DNA from 3 places in the Paenibacillus sp. SEL1 genome. Region 2 is predicted to be linked to each of the others. Evidence: riboswitches for the same ligand, from Rfam matches in the RefSeq annotation. Region 2 holds a riboswitch; each other region holds the start of a gene.
The links. Region 2 has a riboswitch for glycine ahead of ACYCSE_RS03055 (alanine/glycine:cation symporter family protein). Riboswitches for the same ligand answer to the same signal wherever they lie in the genome.
Positions count from the first base shown of each region.

Region 1: it holds a riboswitch for glycine, as region 2 does, so the genes downstream of both, sdaAB (L-serine ammonia-lyase, iron-sulfur-dependent subunit beta) here and ACYCSE_RS03055 (alanine/glycine:cation symporter family protein) in region 2, are expected to answer to the same signal.
Region 3: it holds a riboswitch for glycine, as region 2 does, so the genes downstream of both, gcvT (glycine cleavage system aminomethyltransferase GcvT) here and ACYCSE_RS03055 (alanine/glycine:cation symporter family protein) in region 2, are expected to answer to the same signal.

Region 1 is NZ_CM137723.1:2,436,090-2,438,354, reverse strand. It holds gene ACYCSE_RS11185 (DUF6359 domain-containing protein) at 1-491, opposite strand, end outside; glycine riboswitch at 707-822, shown strand; gene sdaAB (L-serine ammonia-lyase, iron-sulfur-dependent subunit beta) at 1,034-1,723, shown strand; gene sdaAA (L-serine ammonia-lyase, iron-sulfur-dependent, subunit alpha) at 1,713-2,265, shown strand, end outside.
Region 2 is NZ_CM137723.1:675,722-677,986, forward strand. It holds gene ACYCSE_RS03055 (alanine/glycine:cation symporter family protein) at 1-1,117, opposite strand, end outside; glycine riboswitch at 1,277-1,371, opposite strand; glycine riboswitch at 1,390-1,466, opposite strand; partial or broken gene ACYCSE_RS03060 (glycoside hydrolase family 1 protein) at 1,632-2,263, opposite strand.
Region 3 is NZ_CM137723.1:514,242-516,506, forward strand. It holds gene gcvH (glycine cleavage system protein GcvH) at 1-306, opposite strand, end outside; glycine riboswitch at 701-799, shown strand; gene gcvT (glycine cleavage system aminomethyltransferase GcvT) at 976-2,076, shown strand; gene gcvPA (aminomethyl-transferring glycine dehydrogenase subunit GcvPA) at 2,202-2,265, shown strand, end outside.

The sequences.
Region 1 (2,265 bases), 1.8 Mb from region 2:
GGTTCAGGTTCGCCAGGTTCACCTGGTTCCCCCGGTTCGCTTCCGCCCACCAGTTCAACAGCGCTTGGGCTTTTCACTCCACCAAAATTATTGTAGGCGCCGAGTGTACCCGTCACACGAATTTTGCTGCCGATCAGCTCAGGATGGCCTGACAGCCCAAATTGCCCTCTATACGCTGAAGTCAGCTGTACATCCAATAGATTAGACGTATTACGTTCATTTGCCTGATCGGCAATCAGTACGTTAAAATCATTCGCGAACGGAGAAGAAAAGTTAGCCGTTTTCGATCCGGTAGCATGTCCGACAATGAAGCCTTCCACCGTCACCGTACCTCCACTGCTTTGGCCCTGAAGTGCTTCGGCTACTGTCGATGCTCCCTCTGCCTTGACCTGACCGAGTGGAACGAAGATCCCGATCAGCAGTGATACGATTGCTGCTAGATGCAGCATCCCTTTTAAGCGTGAACCTGTGAACCGCAAGCCTTTTACCATACGTCAATATCCCTCCTATGTTTTCCATAAATGTACTTGTCCTTTATCAGATTAGCCGCCAATCTTCTAATTCCTTCCTGATTTCATCCATAATTATGTAAATTTTAATCTTTTTTATTGGAAACGCACCTGTTTATGTAAAAATTGAACCCTGTGATTGACACCGAGCACGGCATACATTACCCTAAGAAAGACATGTAGAACGGTATACGCGAATGAAGATGACGGGAGAGTCTGTCCAGGGAGCCTACACTCTGGCGGCACCGAAGGAGCAAGACGCCAGCACCCGGCTGGCGGATAATCTCTCAGGTCCATGTATCGTCATCTGACGCAACTCTGGAGAGAGCGCAAGCCACCCAAGGGGTAAGGCGGTAAGAACACCGCACGAAACTCTCAGGTAACGAGGACAGAGATAAGGGAAACTTCCTTATCCTGTCCTTTTTTGTGCTCACATTGCGCGTCAGCATTAGGAACCGTCATAAACGCGCAAAGACGCGGAAATACCATATAGTATGGTATTAGAACATACAGGGGGCCACACCATGCGTTTCAAAGATGTATTTTCCATTATCGGCCCGGCCATGACCGGACCTTCCAGTTCACACACCGCAGGCGCGGTGCGACTCGCACGCGTTGCCCGGCACTGGCTCGGAGCGCAGCCTGACCGTGCCCGCATGACATTATACGGCTCCTTTGCCGATACGTATAAAGGACACGGTACAGATCTGGCGCTCATCGCAGGACTGCTTAATTACGATACGGACGATCACCGGATTCCCGATGCCGAGCAATGGGCCGAACAAGCCGGGATGGCCGTGGAATTCGCCGTTAGCGGACTCCCCGCCCCTCATCCGAACACTGTCCGTTTCGAGCTGTGGAAGGGCGAGGATCAGCGCACACTGTTGGGCTCCTCCATCGGCGGCGGCAGCATCCATGTCCAGCAACTGAACGAATTCCGGGTCAATCTGACCGGGGAGCTGCCTACGCTGGTGCTTCTCCACTCAGATAAGCCCGGTACATTGGGCGCGATAACTTCAGCGCTGGGCGCGGCTCACATTAACATTGCCTATATGCATGTGGATCGCAAAGGCCGAGATGGTGAAGCACTTACCGCCATCGAAACGGACAGTCCACCTACGGCTGAACTGATCGCAAAACTGCGCTCTTTGCCTCATATGTATGAAATTAAAATGATTAATTTGAAAAAAGGAGCTGAATCCGATGCGGTTTAGCCATTTGCATGAGATCAGCGCTTTATGCGCTGAAGAATCCACCACGATTGGCCGCTTGATGATTCAAGAGCAGGTACAAGAAACGAATACAACGGAGGAAGAAATCTTCCGTCAAATGTCTGATTATTATGAAGTCATGAAGGAAGCCGTTCATCGCGGACAGACACAAGACACCGTATCCCGCAGTGGATTGACGGGCGGGGACGGCAAGCGCCTAGCCGAGTATCTGCGGGCAGGGGAAACCTGCTCCGGTGATGCCTCCGCGCTCGCCATGGCTTATGCCCTCTCCGTGTCGGAGGTTAATGCATCTATGGGTCGCATTGTCGCCACGCCTACCGCAGGCTCATGTGGGGTTATCCCTGGTGTATTCATCAGTGCGCAGGAACGGTTCGGCTGGGATGATGAGCATATGGTGAACGGCCTGTTCGCCGCTGGTGCTATTGGCTACGTGATCGCCAACAACTCCTTCATTTCTGGCGCCGAGGGAGGCTGTCAGGCTGAGATTGGCTCAGCTATCGGGATGGCCGCTGGCGCTATGGTCG
Region 2 (2,265 bases):
GTTCTCCGTAGTAATTCCAGCCAAGTATCGTTGTGAACGCAAATAAAATAAGGCTAATCGTCACGAGCTCTGCACCAGCCGGAAAGGCACTGGAAAACGCATGCTGGGTCATCAGACCTCCATCGTCATTTCCACTCCATATTCCCGTAACCAGCAACGTAAATCCCGTCAGATTACAAATAATCATCGTATCAATAAATACGCCTGTCATGGATATCAGCCCTTGTTCTGCAGGCCATTTCGTCTTAGCAGCTGCTGCTGCAATTGGCGCACTTCCCAAACCGGCTTCATTAGCAAAAATACCTCTGGCAACTCCGCTTCGCATCGCCAACATAATCGTCGCTCCGGCAAATCCACCCGTTGCAGATGTGGTCGAGAAGGCCCCTTGTAATACTAAAGCAATCGCATGAGGAAGCTCTCCTGCAAACTTAATGAGTACAATTAAGCAAACTACGATATAGAGCCCCGACATGAATGGAACAATCTTTGTGGATACCTTGGCAATACTTTTGAGTCCTCCAATCGTAACAACAGCCGTTAACACGGAAATAATGATCGCTGTAACTACCGTTGGCACTCCAAAGCTACTTTCCGTCGAAGAAACGATAGCCTTTACTTGCGGAAAAGTACCGATTCCAAATAGGGCTACAAGAACACCAGAAAAGGCAAACAACATCGCCAGCGGCTTGAAACGGCGGCCAAGTCCGTTTTCAATATAATACATCGGACCACCCGAAAATTGTCCGTTCCGGTCTTTAACACGGTATTTAACGGATAATAATCCTTCCGCATATTTGGTTGCCATCCCGAAAAAAGCTGCAACCAGCATCCAGAATAATGAACCGGGCCCACCCAGCTTGATTGCTGTCGCCACGCCAACAATACTTCCTGTACCTACAGTAGCTGCCAGTGCCGTACTCAATGCTCCGAAGCTGCTTACATCTCCACTACCTTCGTCCGGCGCTTTACCAATTAGCTTGAGCGCCAAAGGCAATCGAATAACCTGAAGCAGCTTCAAACGGATCGTTAGCCACAACCCCGTGCCCATTACGAGAATAAGAAGCGGCGCTCCCCATATCCAGCTGTCAATCGTTTCTAATACATGTACCAAATTCATTTCAACCCGCTCCTCCAGCATATTAGAAAACAAAAAAGAGTCAAATCAGCTGATTCGACTCCTGGAGAGGTTAAAGGCACGAAAAAATACAACCATCTTGTGCAGGTTACTACCTCTAATAGCTCATAAAAAAGCCTAGGGTATTCCCTGTCACAGGTTATTCGCGTCTCTGTCCTTTTGCCTGAGAGTTTAAGCAGATGTTCTCTGCGGTGCACCTTCGGCGCCCAATTAAGGGTCTCTCCAGAGTTCTGTCCGTTTACGGTCCCCGCTTGTTGCTGTAATCAGCCTAAGCACCTGAGAGTTTTGCCCCTTCGGTCGGAACTTTCGTTCCATCTCCCGCAAACATCAACCAGACATATGAAATTTTTATTCATTATACAGAAAACTTTCAGCTTATTACAAGTGAAAAGTTTGTGAAGCCCTCTGAAATATTATTATGTCTATCAAAAAAGCGGGTACAGCAAATTTCATCCTTAGGATGTCTTCTGCTATATCCGCCCGAGATGATATGGAATTACAATTCTTCACCATTGGTTGCTATCACATTTTTATACCAGTTAAATGAGTCCTTTTTGGAGCGTTTGAGCGTTCCGTTACCGTCATCATCCAGATCAACGTAAATAAATCCGTAGCGCTTGGACATTTCAGAAGTAGACATGCTCACAAGGTCGATAGGACCCCAGCTGGTGTAGCCAAGCAGATCAACACCGTCGGCAATCGCTTCCTTTATTTGGGCAATATGCTGACGCAAGTAATCAATGCGATACGTGTCATGCACAAAGGTCAATAACCACACCGCCACCGGTGAACGGGCTCATGGTCATTACATTGATTTCATTAAAGGTCAGCCAGTATTTTTACTTTATCCTTATAGCGTGTAAACACCGTTTCGGCATAATTTACGTAATGCTGTATGACTTCACGTCCCAGCCAACCATTATACTTCTGAGTCAGACCTAGCGGTGTTTCATAATGTGACAATGTTACCAGCGGTTCAATACCATACTTGCGCAGCTCATCAAATACATTGTCGTAGAATTGCAATCCTGCTTCATTCGGCTCGGCATCATAGCCATTCGGGAAAATCCGCGACCAGTGGATGGACATACGAAATACTTTAAAGCCCATTTCAGCGAACAATGCAACCT
Region 3 (2,265 bases), 160 kb from region 2:
CATCCAACCTTTTTCATAGGGAGATTCATTCACTAGCTCAGGCGTACTTTCCAGCGCTTCATTCACTTTTAATACGGTTCCCGTCACCGGAGCAAAAAGGTCGGATACCGTCTTCACCGATTCAATCGTACCGATCTCCGCTCCCTGCTCAATCGTTACTCCCACCTCAGGTAATTCTACAAAAACAATATCACCCAGTTGATGCTGTGCAAAGTCTGTAATACCAATCCGCAACGTCCCATCCGCTGTGCGCTGAACCCACTCATGTTCGTCTGTATACCAAAGTTGCTGCTTTACTTCACTCATCCTGTTCCCCTCACTTCCATATGAATAAAATCGCTTTTGCTCACCTGTATTAGACAGGTTAAGATTATGACAACAAGAACACTCATGTCAATAATACTAACAAAAATACTTCATATCACCTCATATGGCGTACTATATAAAAATATGATAGCTTATAACAAACGCTTACATATCCTTATTTATATATTAAATGTTTTTTCTATTGTTTTTGATGACATTTTTATTGACATTTTGAATGAATTTGCGTATTAATGGGTTATAGCAAATGCTTTGGGAAACACCCCGACAACTGCAAACGCGGATGAACGCGGAGGGAGAGACTGCTAAAAAGATTCGCATAGCTGTTGCGGCTTATGAAACATAAGTTCACGCGAATCGGATCAAGTTGTTATCTGCAAAGCCAGGTAATATACTGTTGATCCCGAAGGTAGCGCCGAAGGAGTAAGCCTGCATTGCAGGTGAATCTCTCAGGCAAAAGGACCTCTGCCGGACGCATCTCTGGAGAGCATTCGCTATTGGAGCGGATCACCCAAGGGGAAACCCGGTACATACCGGGGTAACTTTCTGGTATCAAGGACAGAGCTGAAAAAAGAGTGTAGACTGCCGTCTATACGTTTTTTTCGGCCTGTCTTTTTTGTTTAGCCGATCACACCGGATAGGAGTGGAAAAATGACTAATTTGCGAAAAACACCGCTATATTCGTCCTACGGGACGCAGTCTGGGGTTCGTTGTATTGACTTTGGCGGCTGGGAGCTCCCCGTTCAGTTTAGCGGCATTCAAAAGGAGCATGAGGCCGTCCGGCAACGTGCGGGTTTATTCGATGTATCGCATATGGGCGAATTTTTGGTTGAAGGCAAAGAGGCCGAAGCTTTTCTGCAAAGGATGACCACGAATGATGTCAGCCAGTTGGAACCAGGTCAGGCACAATATTCACTCCTGTGTTACCCCGATGGAGGGGTAGTAGACGACCTGCTTGTTTACTGCAAAGGACCGGAGCGCTACATGCTCGTTGTGAACGCCTCTAACATCGATAAGGATTGGGATTGGCTAATTCGCCATATGCCTGCATCCGTTCACATGGAGAATGTGTCTGATGCGATAGCATTGCTGGCGTTGCAAGGACCGGAAGCAGCACGTATTGCCGCAGCCGTGGCAGATACGGACATTACGAATCTGGCATCTTTCCGCTTCCATGAGAATGTGCCATTGTTCGGAGCAAAAGCACTCGTCTCACGAACCGGATATACGGGTGAAGACGGTTTTGAATTTTACGTACCTGCCGCGGAAGCAACAGCCATATGGGAGGGTTTGCTTCGTTCCGGTGAGTCGTATGGGCTGATTCCCGCTGGACTTGGTGCTCGGGATACCCTACGCTTTGAGGCACGGTTGCCGCTGTACGGACAGGAGTTATCTGCCACGATTTCACCACTCGAAGCCGGTCTAGGGTTCTTCGTCAAGCTGAATAAAGGAGATTTTATCGGTAGAGAAGCACTGCAACGTCAGAAAGATCAAGGGATTCCTCGCAAATTGATCGGGCTGGAAATGATGGATCGCGGTATCCCACGCGCCCATTACCCGGTATTCGCAGAAGGACAACACATCGGTGAGGTCACAACGGGGACTCAGTCGCCCACCTTGAAGCGTAATCTCGGCCTCGCCTTGGTAGACAGTCGTTTTAGCGCCCTCTCCACACCGCTGGAGGTTGAGATTCGTGGCAAACGCCTGCGTGCCGAGGTGGTGGCAGCCCCCTTTTATAAACGTCCGCGCTGATCTTAAACTCTCTTCATTTCAATAAAGCAAACATGTCAGATATGAACTTCTGGGTTTTCCATCTCACACTTTTTTATTAGCTAATTTACGATTTAAATTTTGCTTTTCGAAAGGAGCCAGAACCTATGAAGCAGCATCGTTATCTCCCTATGACTGAACAGGATCAAACCGAAATGCTGCGTGTGGTCG